DNA from 2 places in the Pseudactinotalea sp. genome. Region 1 is predicted to be linked to the other one. Evidence: predicted binding sites of a transcription regulator. Region 1 holds the regulator's gene; the other holds the start of a gene.
What was found. Region 1 encodes HrcA, which represses chaperone genes, less so after heat shock. Its sites were predicted from a motif close to TTNGCACTCGNNNNNNNCGAGTGCNAA; they were not measured.
Positions count from the first base shown of each region.

Region 2: a site for HrcA is predicted at 2,220-2,246, ahead of ACOJSN_RS22075 (Hsp20/alpha crystallin family protein). Genes of this name have one in related genera too.

Region 1 covers NZ_JBMDXJ010000085.1:15,000-20,882, forward strand. Annotated here, with positions in the region: gene ACOJSN_RS03945 (16S rRNA (uracil(1498)-N(3))-methyltransferase) at 1-231, opposite strand, end outside; gene dnaJ (molecular chaperone DnaJ) at 242-1,366, opposite strand; gene hrcA (heat-inducible transcriptional repressor HrcA) at 1,401-2,426, opposite strand; gene ACOJSN_RS03960 (DUF3097 domain-containing protein) at 2,540-3,388, shown strand; gene ACOJSN_RS03965 (hypothetical protein) at 3,401-3,664, opposite strand; gene ACOJSN_RS03970 (hypothetical protein) at 3,753-4,736, opposite strand; gene hemW (radical SAM family heme chaperone HemW) at 4,819-5,883, opposite strand, start outside.
Region 2 covers NZ_JBMDXJ010000489.1:14,010-19,892, forward strand. Annotated here, with positions in the region: gene ACOJSN_RS22060 (gluconokinase) at 1-406, shown strand, start outside; gene ACOJSN_RS22065 (hypothetical protein) at 417-854, shown strand; gene def (peptide deformylase) at 892-1,560, opposite strand; gene ACOJSN_RS22075 (Hsp20/alpha crystallin family protein) at 1,654-2,121, opposite strand; gene argC (N-acetyl-gamma-glutamyl-phosphate reductase) at 2,446-3,534, shown strand; gene argJ (bifunctional glutamate N-acetyltransferase/amino-acid acetyltransferase ArgJ) at 3,548-4,711, shown strand; gene argB (acetylglutamate kinase) at 4,708-5,649, shown strand; partial or broken gene ACOJSN_RS22095 (aspartate aminotransferase family protein) at 5,646-5,883, shown strand, end outside.

The DNA.
Region 1 (5,883 bases):
CTCCTGGTTCACCTCGAGCACGGAGATCACGACGGCGGCCGGTCCCGATCCCTCGGTGACCTCACCTCGGAGCCTGGTCCCTACGCCGTCGACCACCTCGATCGGTTCGCCGGCGCGAAGGCGCTGCACCGAGCCCGCGTGACGGGCCTCGGGCCCGGTGAGCGTCCAGGAGGCTCCGGCACGCACACCGGCGAGCTCACCCGGCTGGACCACGAACACCGGTGCGGTCATGCGGGGGCGCTCACCGACCGGCGAAGGTGTCTCGGAGCTTGCGCAGCACCGAGCTCTTCACCGGTGAGATTCGCGGGTCGGGACGCTCTTCGCCACGCTCGGTGGCGAGGTCCCGCAGCAACTTCTCCTGCTCGGGACTGAGCCGGGTGGGGACGGTCACCTGCACGTGCACGTGCAGATCGCCGCGGCCGGACGCCTGCAGGTGTCCCACACCGAGACCCCGCAGCGTCACGATGTCATCGGGCTGCGTGCCCGGCTTGATGTCGACCTCCTGAACGCCGTCGAGGGAGTCCATGGTGACCACGGTGCCGAGCGCAGCCGCGGTCATCGGAAGCTCCACCGTGCAGTGGATGTCGTCGCCGCGGCGGGTGAACACCGCGTGCTTGAGCTCGCGCACCTCCACGTACAGGTCACCCGCCGGCCCGCCACCGGGGCCGACCTCGCCCTGGCCGCTCAGCTTGATGCGGGTACCGGTGTCCACGCCCGGTGGCACGTTGACCGTGATGGTGCGGCGGCTGCGGACACGGCCCTCGCCGGAGCACTCGGGGCAGGGATCGGGGATCACCGTGCCGAAGCCCCCGCATGCCGTGCAGGGGGCGGTGGTCATGACGTTGCCGAGGAACGAGCGCGCCACACGCTGCACCGACCCACGGCCCTGGCACTCCGGGCATGTCTGCGGTCCGGTGCCCGGCCGGCAGCAGCTTCCATGACAGACCTGGCACGCCACGGCGGTATCGACCGTGATCTCCCTGGCCACGCCGAACGCGGCCTCGCTGAGGTCGACGTCGATCCGGATCAGCGCGTCCTGACCGCGCCGCACGCGGGATGCCGGCCCGCGGCTGGCTCCCGCGCCCCCGGCGGCCTGGAAGAACGACTCGAAGATGTCGCTGAACCCGCCGAAGCCGGCGCCACCGCCCGGCATCCCGGAGGTGCCGCCGCCGAGGTCGTACATCCGCCGCTTCTCGGGGTTGGAGAGCACCTCGTGCGCGGCGCTGACCTCCTTGAACTTGTCGGCCGCATCGGGGCCGGCGACGTCTGGGTGGTACTGGCGCGCCAGCTTGCGGTAGGCGCGCTTGATCTCGTCGGGAGAGGCCTCCCGGGACACGCCGAGCACCTCGTAATAGTCCGTCGTCACGCTTCTCGTCTCGTCTGCTCGTTCGTCGGTGGCGTCAGGACGCCAGGATCTTGGACAGGTACCGCGCCACCGCTCTCACCGCGGCCATGGTGGAGGGGTAGTCCATCCGGGTCGGACCGACAACGCCCACCTGGCCGAACCCGCTGCCATCGCCGAATGTTCCGTAGGCACCGGCCACGACAGCGGTCTCGCTGAGCCCCTCGTTGTGGGTCTCAGCGCCGATACGCACCGCCAGCGGCGACTCCTCGCCCATCTCGGTCAGCAGGCGAAGCAGCACGACCTGTTGCTCCAACGCCTCCAGCACGGGCGAGATGGTGCGGGTGAAGTCGACGTCGGCACGGGCAAGGTTCGCCGTGCCTGCCATGACGATACGCTCCTCGACCTCCTCCGAGAGGGTGTCGGTGACCACCTCGGTGATCTCGGTCACCAGCGCACGGTCCTCGGGAGGGAAGGCAGCGACGATCTCGCCGAAGGCACGCACGAGCTCGGGCATACGCCGCCCGACGCCGGCCGCGTTGAGTCGCGCCCGCAGCTCGGCGAGCAACGTGTCGTCGACCTGCACGTCGTGGTCGATGGAGCGCTGCTCCACCCGCCCGGTGTCGGTGATGATGACGATCATCAGCCGCCGCGCACCGGCGGGCACCAGCTCCACGTGCCGCAGCGCCGAGCGGCGCAACGAGGGGTACTGCACCACGGCGACCTGCTGCGTCAGCTGCGAGAGCAGCCGCACGGTGCGTTCGAGCACGTCGTCGAGGTCCACAGCGGAGTCCAGCAGCTCGGCGATCGCGCGCCGTTCCGCGGTGGAGAGTGGCTTGACCACATTGATCCGGTCGACGAAGGCTCGGTAACCCTTGTCCGTGGGGATCCGCCCGGCGGAGGTGTGCGGCTGTGCGATGTAGCCCTCTTCCTCCAGCGTGGCCATGTCGTTGCGGATCGTGGCGGGCGAGACGCCGAGGTTGTACCGCTCCACGAGGTTGCGGGAGCCGACGGGCTCGCGGCTGCGGACGTAGTCCTGCACGATCGCGCGGAGCACGTCGAGCTGTCTGTCCTGCCGTTCCATCGACTCGCCTCCTCCCGGGCACGTCACGACCGGTGGCACTCGCCCGGTCCGAGTGCCAATTCTACGCGGCGCCTCCCACACATGTGGCTCGTGCGTGCGTAACGTCACGCACCGTGACCCACGACCGCTACGGCTCCGACGTCCTCTCCCACGACCCGCACCGCGCGCGCAAGCCCCAGACCACCGATGTCCCCGCAGAGCGGGGTCTCGTGGTGGAGGACGTCACGAGCGGCTGGGTGGGCGCCGTGGTCCGCGTGGAGAAGAGCGGCGGTGAGCACGTGGTGGTGCTGGAGGACCGCAACGGACGCACCCGCACGTTCACGCTCGGCGCCGGGTTCTGGGTGGACGGCAAGCCGGTCCGGCTCGTCGCACCGCGACCGCAGCAGCGAGCGAGCGGCACCGCCCGCACCGCCAGCGGCTCTGTCGCCGTGTCGAATGCCCGCGCCCGGGTCGCCCGCGCGTCCCGCATCTGGGTCGAGGGCCGCCACGACGCCGAGCTCGTGGAGCGCGTGTGGGGCGACGACCTCCGGATCGAGGGCGTGGTCGTGGAGATGCTCGACGGCGTCGATCACGTGGTCGATCGGCTCACCGAGTTCGGGCCGAGCAGCAAGCGCCGCGTCGGCGTTCTCGTGGATCACCTGGTTCCCGGCTCGAAGGAGACCCGGATCGCCGACGACGTGATGGCCCGGTTCCCGGGCGTGCTGGTGCTCGGCCACCCGTACGTGGACGTGTGGCAGGCCGTGCTGCCCGGCCGCGTGGGGCTCGAGGCATGGCCCCACGTGCCGCGCGGCACCGACATCAAGGTCGGCACGCTGCGTGCGCTGGGCTGGCCCGCCAGGAACCAGGCCGACATCGCGGCCGGCTGGAAGCGGATCCTCGGACAGGTCCGCGACTACAAGGACCTCTCCCCCGCCCTGCTCGGCAGGGTCGAGGAGCTGGTGGACTTCGTGACCGTCGACTGACGAAGGGCTGCGTCAGCGACCGGCAAGACGGCTCAGGAGCCGTCGAAGACGTCCGCCGCGCGCTGGACCCTCCGGCCGGTCGGTGTCGTCGACTTCGTAACCCGGTCCGGGCGGCCCGTAGGCATCGGGAGTCAGGTCGGACGGCGGCACGAACCCGCCCTCGTCGGGGCCGGGATAGGCGCCGCGCGGGTCAGGAGCCGGACCGTACGTGGCAGGCGCCTCGTCCCGCGCGCCAGCCGCGGCAGGGTCCGGCTCGGCCGGCGGCTGCTCGGTCATTGTGCCTCCGTCATGTCGACATCGTCAGGACGCAGGAGCGGGACTCACGGTGGCGGGGCGCACATTCACGCCCCGCCACACGCGGCGATCAGGCCGGCGCGACCTGCTGGCCGGACAGCGTTCGGTAGGCGAAGACACCGGCGATCAGGACGATCGGGTACGCCACGAACACACCGAGGCACAGTGCGATCAGACCGAGCAGCATCACACCGATCGACGCCAGGATGAGCAGCAGCACGTTGCCCACGTTGCCCGTGACCAGCTGCATGCTCCGCTTGAACGCGTCCACGGGCGAAGCACCCGTGTCGAGCGCGATCGGCACGGCGAACATTCCCAGGAGGAAGATCGCGAGCGCGAGCAGCCAGCCGATGAAGGGGATCAGGTTGACGATGTACGCAGCGGCGACCAGCAGCGCGGTCAGGAAGCCCGGTCCCGCGTGGTCGAACTTGATGAAGTCGCCGAACCCGTTCAGACGCCCGTTCACCTTGTGCACGGCGCCCTGCTGGATGATCACCGCGAGCAGCATCGCGGCAATGCTGGAGAGCGCGCCGAGGAACTGTTCACCGATCGAGGGGGTGGCGGCTGCAGTCAGCGCCTCGATGTCGTTGAAGTCGACGTTGACGCTGGGGTTGAGGAGCGAGCTGAGGAGAGCGCTCACCAGCAGCACGATGACCGACCATCCCAGGAAGCCACCGACGTGCGACTTGAACGAGTTCCAGCCGTAGCCGATCGCGCCACCGACCGAGAACACGGGCTGGCCTGCACCGAATGCGCCCGGAGCGCCCGCGGGGCCGCCGTACTGCGGAGCGCCGTACTGGCCGTACTGTCCGGGAGGCGGCGGAGGTGCCGACGGGAACCCACCACCGGGGCCGGCAGGCGGCGGCGGGGGCGTGCCACCGCCCGGAGGAGGCGGCGGGGTGCCGTAACCCGGAGGCTGATCGGCCGGCGGCTGCTGTGGGCTGCCGTAACTGGGCGGCTGAGCGGCCGGCGGCTGGTTCGGCGGCGGGAACCCACCGGACTGCTCTGGCTGCTCGCCTCCGGGGTTCTGATCCTCCGGCGGGTTCTGGGTCATGTCACTCCTGTGGACGAAAGATGGAGATCTCGTGCGCGCCTACCGTACCGAGTGATGCCAGATTCGTGGGGATGCGGCGTGATCACGCCACGAGGCGTCCCACCACCGTGTCGGCCAGCAGCCGGCCACGGCGCGTCAGCCGAGCAACACCCGCTGCGGCCGCATCCGGTTCGACCAGCCCCTCCACGGCGAGCTGTGGCAGCAGCGCACCCGCGCCGCCCTCGACCGGGAGCCCCTCGACCAGCCGGATCCCAAGCAGCACCCGCTCGTCGGCGATCTGCTCGGGTGTCAGCACCTCGGACTCCGCGATCGGCAGCTCACCCGCCTCGACGCGCTGCGCGTAGGCGCGCGGATGCTTGACGTTCCAGAACCGCGTCCCCGCGAGGTGGCTGTGGGCCCCGGGCCCGATCCCCCACCAGTCGTGCGAACGCCAGTACGCGACGTTGTGGCGGCAGCGCTGCACGGGCGTCCGCGCCCAGTTGGAGATCTCGTACCAGCCATAGCCCGCCTGCTGCAGCAGATCGTCGGCGAGCTCGTACTTCGCGGCCTGATCGTCACCGTCGACACCCGGGAGCTCGCCGCGCCTCACCCGGGCGTGCATCTTCGTGCCCGGCTCGATCGTCAGCGCATAGGCGGAGACATGGTCCGGTTGCAGCGCGAGCACCGCCTCGACACTCGTGCGCCAGTCCGCCAACGACTCCCCCGGCGTGCCGTAGATGAGGTCGAGCGAGACGGCCAGCCCAGCCTCTCGCGCCCACTCGACCACCTGCGGCACCCGCTCGGGGTCGTGCGTGCGGTCCAGCGTGGCCAGCACGTGCGGCACGGCCGACTGCATCCCGAACGAGACCCGCGTGAACCCGGCCGCCCGCAGGGCTGCCAGCTCGACCGGGCCGACCGAGTCAGGGTTCGCCTCGGTGGTCACCTCGGCGCCCTCGGCCAGACCCCAGGTCGACGCGACGGCGTCGACCATCGAGGCAAGATCCGCCGTCGGCAGCAAGGTCGGGGTGCCGCCGCCGAAGAACACGGTCTGCACGGGCCGGCCAGCGAGCCCGCGGCGCCGCAGCTCGGCGTCCGCGAGCGCGACCTCCGCCACCGCCGTCGCGGCGTAGGAGGCCTGCGACGCGCCGCCGCCCAGCTCCGTGGACGT
Region 2 (5,883 bases), on a different contig from region 1:
CCTGCTACGCGCCGCGCTCGAGGGAGTGGTGCTGCAGCTGGCGCTGGTGCTGGAGTCGATGCGCGCCGCCGGGCTCGATGTGAGCGAGGTGCGGGCGACCGGGGGAGTGATGCGCAGTGAGCTGTGGCAGCAGCTGCTCGCCGACGCCCTCGACCTCCCGATCGATCTTCCTGACGGCCAGCAGGGCTCCAGCTACGGCGCCGCGATCCTCGGCATGCTCGCGCTGGGGCTCGTGGGCGACCTCGACGCGCCCGCCGCCGCGACGCCGATCGCCCGCACGGTCGAGCCGATCCCGGACAACGCCGGCGTCTACGCCCGGCTGCGCCCGGTGTTCGCCGGCCTCGACGACGCCCTCGCTCCGACCTTCACCGCGTTGCGCCGCCTGGACCTCTCGCTGCGTCGGTAGAGTCGCGAGCATGGGGTTCCGACGAGGTGGCTCGGTCGTGGCGTCGTTGTCGCTGCTCGTGATGGCGGTGACCGGCTGCTCGGACGGCTCGCCGGCCTGCGAGCCACAAGGGCTGCTCGACGAGCCGCAGACGGAGCAGGATGTGCTCGCCGCCGACCAGCTCGAGATCGTCAGCAATGTCGACGAGTCGACGACCCGCCTGCTCGCCGACCTCGGCGACGAGGCTGTGTCGTTCTACTTGGGAGCCTCGGACGAGGGCGGCATCTGCCTGCTCATCGTCGCCGAGTCGCCGATGGCCGGATGCAGCGGCGGTGGGGGCGCCGGTCTCCGGGTCAGCGACCAACGGCACACCGTGGGGCTCGTGGCCGAGAACGACGAGGATGCCGTGCCCTCGGGCGCGACGACAGCACCGGTCCCCAACGGGTGCCTCGCCGTGCGCTATCGCTGATCAGCGCACGACGGCGCCCTCGGGGTGTCCGGGGCGGTCAGCGTCCGCTCGGGGGCTCGTCCGGGTAGGCCACCGGCTCCAAGCCCATCTCCTTCGTGAGCTTGGTGCGGCGCTTGATGACCTTGTCGCGCAGCTCGAGCATGTCGGCGAGCACGCGCTTGCGCTCGCGCTTGGCGAGCAGGTCGATGTAGAGGCGACCGTTGGTGTGGTCGGTCTCATGCTGCAGGCAGCGCGCGAAGTAGCCCGTCCCCTCCAGCCGCAGCGGCGTGCCCTCGAGGTCGGAGCCGGTCACCGCCACACGCGAGGGGCGGAACAGCTCCGAGCCCGGCCCGGGCACCGACAGGCAACCTTCCTCGTGCTCGTTCGTGCCGCCGTCGGGGTCGACCTCGATCACCGGGTTGCAGATGTGGCCCACGTGTCGGCTGTCGTTGTCGGAGTCGGGCAGGTCGTACACGAACAGCCGCAGGTCGACGCCCACCTGGTTGGCCGCGAGCCCCACGCCCTCGGCGAGCATCATGGTCGCGAACATGTCGTCCACGAGCGTGCGCAGTTCCTCGCTCCCGAACATCTCCGCAGTGACGTCGGCGTTGCGGCGGTGCAGCACGTCCTCACCGACTTCGGTCACCCGGAGCGCCTTGCCGCGCTCGGTCTCCGGCGGTACCTCGGGGTAGTCGGAGACCTCGATTCCCTGGACGAACGTTCGCATGCGCGACATCTTTCCAGGCCATGCCGGCACTCGACGCCACCCGGGGCGTCCGTGGACCACGGACGCCCCGGGGAGACCGTCGATCGCACGGGGTCAGCCCGCGCCACCGGCTGTCGGCTGGGCGGACTCCTCGGGCGCGATCGCCTGCCGCTGCACCGTGTGCTCGACCGCGATCTTGCGAGGCTTCGCACGCTCGGCGATGGGGATGGTCAGCGACAGCACACCGTTCTCGTAGGAGGCCTGGATGCTGTCGAGGTCGAGATCGGTGCCGAGGCTGAGCTGGCGCGTGTACCGGCCGGCCGGGCGCTCCTGCGCCAGCCACCGTGCTCCCTCGGTCGTTCCGATCGTCCGCTCGGCGCTGATCGTCAGGGTGTTGCCGTCGATGTCGAGGTCGATCGAGCCGGGATCGACGCCGGGCAGGTCCACGTTGACGACGTACCGATCCTCGACCTTGAACAGGTCCATCGGCATCCATCGTGCGGCGCGGGATGTGCCGTCGCCGGTGAGGAGTCGTGCCGTTACTCGGTCGATCTCACGAAAGGGGTCAAAGGTCAGTGCCACAACCACCACCTCCTTCGGTCCAGGACGTCCGCCCTGTGCGGCGTCCGGTCATGGCATCGTGCCCCGGGGGCATCAGGCCCCTGGAGGCAACCTCGATATTAGCACTCTCGACCGGAGAGTGCTAAGAGTCTGGCGGTGACGTGTCAGGTCCCGGAGGCGTGGTGCGACAGCCGCGGATCTCGCCGCGGCAGCACCCTGGGCGAGGCGCTCGCGGGTCCTCGTACTCGACCACCTCTCGATCCACCCCGTGCTCAGGCGGGCTGAGGCTCGCCTGGTCTACGACATCGGAAGAGTCGTGCTTCCTGATTCTGTATAGTTATGCAGGTGACTGTAAGTGTTGCGATCGCCGGCGCGTCCGGCTATGCCGGCGGCGAAGCTCTCCGGCTCCTGTTGGACCACCCCGAGGTTGAGATCGGTGCGCTCACCGCGTTCACCAACGCGGGCGAGCCCGTGGCGTCGGCGCATCCGCACCTTGCCGCGCACCCCGCTCTTGCTGGCCGGACCTTCGCGAAGACCGAGGCGTCGGCGCTCGCCGGGCACGACGTCGTCATCCTCGCGCTGCCCCATGGCGCTTCTGGCGCCATCGCGGCCGACCTGGAGGCGCTGGGCTCCAGCCCGCTCATCCTCGACTGCGGAGCCGACCACAGGTTGGTCGACCCCGCCGCCTGGCGTGAGTACTACGGCTCCGAGCACGCCGGCACCTGGACCTACGGCCTGCCCGAGCTGATCGTCGGAGGCACAGGGGACGAGGCCGACTCCACCCGGACCCGCCAGCGCGAGACGCTCGCCGGCGCCACACGGATCGCCGTGCCCGGCTGCAACGTCACCGCCGTGACGCTCGGCATGCAGCCCGGCGTCGCGGCCGGGCTCGTGGACCCCACGGACCTGGTCGCGGTCCTCGCCGTCGGGTACTCGGGCGCCGGCAAGGCGACCAAGACCCACCTGCTCGCCTCGGAGGCCGCCGGCAACGCGGTCCCGTACGCCGTGGGCGGCAGTCATCGGCACATCCCCGAGATCGCGCAGAACCTCGGTACCGCCGGTGCCTCCGACGTGCGGATCTCCTTCACGCCGGTCCTGGTCCCCATCTCCCGGGGGATTCTCGCGACGACGACGGCGCCGCTCGCCGCCGATGTCTCGGCGCCCTCCGTTCGGGCCGCCTGGGAGGCGTACTACGCCGACGAGCCGTTCGTGCACCTGCTGCCCGAGGGGCAGTGGCCCACCAGCGGTGCCACCACCGGCGCCAACACGGCGCTCGTGCAGGTCGCGGTCGACGAGAAGGCCGGCCGAGTCGTGACCGTGTGCGCCATCGACAACCTCGTCAAAGGCACCGCCGGGGGCGCGATCCAGTCGATGAACCTCGCACTGGGACTGCCCGAGACCGTGGGACTGCCGACGACGGCCGTCGCACCCTGAGAGGACTCCACCCGTGACCGTGACCTCCCCACAGGGCTTCCGGGCTGCCGGCGTGACCGCCGGCCTCAAGGCCTCCGGCAAGCCCGACCTCGCGCTCGTCGTCAACGACGGGCCCGAGCGCACCGCCGCTGCGGTGTTCACCTCCAACCGGGTGGTCGGGCACCCGGTCACCTGGTCGCGCCAGGTCATCGGTGACGGCGTCGCGCACGCGATCGTGCTCAACTCCGGCGGCGCCAACGTGTGTACCGGGCCGGAGGGGTTTCTCGACACCCATCGCACCGCGGAGGCCGTGGCGCAGGCGCTCCAGGTGTCCGCAGCCGACGTGCTCGTGGCCTCGACCGGCCTGATCGGTGAGCGGCTGCCCATCGAGGTGCTGCTGGCCGGCATCGAGCCGCTCACGGCTGCGCTAAGCAGCGAGGGCGGTGCAGCCGCCGCCGAGGCGATCATGACCACCGACACGGTCCCCAAGCAGGCGCACACCTCGCGCGAGGGCTGGTCGGTCGGCGGCATCGCCAAAGGTGCCGGCATGCTCGCTCCGGCACTCGCCACGATGCTCGTGGTCCTCACCACGGACGCCAGCGTGGATGCCGCCACGGCCGACGCCGCGCTCCGTCACGCGACCCGGCTCACCTTCGACCGGATCGACTCCGACGGCGCGATGTCGACCTCCGACACCGTGGTGCTGCTCGCGTCCGGCGCCAGTGGCGTCACCCCCAGCCCGCAGGAGCTCACCGATGCGGTCACGGCCGCCTGTGCCGAGCTCGCGCGGGCGCTGATCGCCGACGCCGAAGGGGCGTCCCATGACATCGCGGTCGAGGTGGTCGGGGCCGACAGCGAGGACGCCGCGGTCGCCGTTGCCCGCGCCGTCACCCGGTCCGCGCTCGTGAAGACCGCGATCTTCGGCAACGACCCGAACTGGGGGCGCATCCTCGCGCAGGTCGGCACGGTCCCGGTCGAGGTCGCGGCGTTCGACGCCGAGTCCATCGATGTGTCGATCAACGGCGTGATGGTGTGTCGGGCAGGGGGAGCCCACGAGCCGCGTGAGAGCGTCGATCTGGCACGTGACCGCGAGGTCCGCATCCTCATCGATCTGCATGCCGGCGACCACACCGCCACCGTGTGGACCAACGACCTGACGCACGACTACGTCCACGAGAACAGCGCCTACTCCACATGAGCGACACCACCTCAGACGACTTCTCCTTCAACACCGAGACCGACCTGTTCCCGCACCAGAAGGCCGAGGTGCTGATTCAGGCGCTGCCGTGGCTTGAGCAGTTCGCGGGCGCGATCATCGTCATCAAGTTCGGCGGCAACGCGATGATCGATGCCGAGCTGGAGCAGGCGTTCGCCGAGGACGTGCGGTTCTTCCGGTACGTCGGGCTCAAGCCCGTGGTGGTGCACGGCGGTGGCCCGCAGATCAGCGCGATGCTCGACCGGCTCGATATCAGCAGCGAGTTCCGCGGCGGTCTGCGGGTCACCACGCCCGAGGCGATGGACGTGGTCCGAATGGTGCTGACCGGCCAGGTGCAGCGCAAGCTCGTCAACCTGCTCAACGCCAACGAGGCGCTCGCGGTCGGGATGTCCGGCGAGGATGCCGGTCTGCTCGGCGCTCGCCGGCGGACGGCGGTGGTCGACGGCGAGGAGGTCGACGTCGGACTCGTCGGCGACGTGGTGCGGGTCAACGCTCACGTGCTGCAGGGCATCCTCGACGCCGGTCGCATCCCCGTGGTCTCGACGATCGCCCCCGACGTCGACAGTCCCGGCGACGTGCTCAACGTCAACGCCGACACCGCTGCCGCGGCGATCGCGGTGGCACTGCGCGCCCAGAAGCTCGTGGTGCTCACCGACGTCGAGGGTCTGTATCTCGACTGGCCCGACACGTCGTCACTGGTGCGGCGGATCGTCGCCGCCGATCTCGAGCGGCTGCTGCCGAGCCTCGAGGCCGGCATGGTCCCGAAGATGGAGGCATGCCTGCGGGCTGTCCGCGGCGGGGTGCCCCGTGCGCACGTCGTCGACGGCCGCAGGGCACACTCGCTGCTGCTGGAGATCTTCACCAGCGACGGGGTCGGCACCATGGTCAGCCCGGAAACACCCGAGGGGCGCGAGTCATGACGGAGATCCTCGCGAGTGCGGCTGCGGGCTCGGAGGTGGCGTTCCAGGAGCGCTACGTCGGCGCCGTGATGAACACCTTCGGCCCGCCCCAGCGTGTGCTGGTGCGTGGCGAGGGCTGCTACGTGTGGGACGCCGACGGCACCCGCTACCTCGACCTGCTCGGTGGCATCGCGGTCAACACGCTCGGACACGCGCACCCCACCCTCACCGGTGCCATCGGGGCGCAGCTCAACA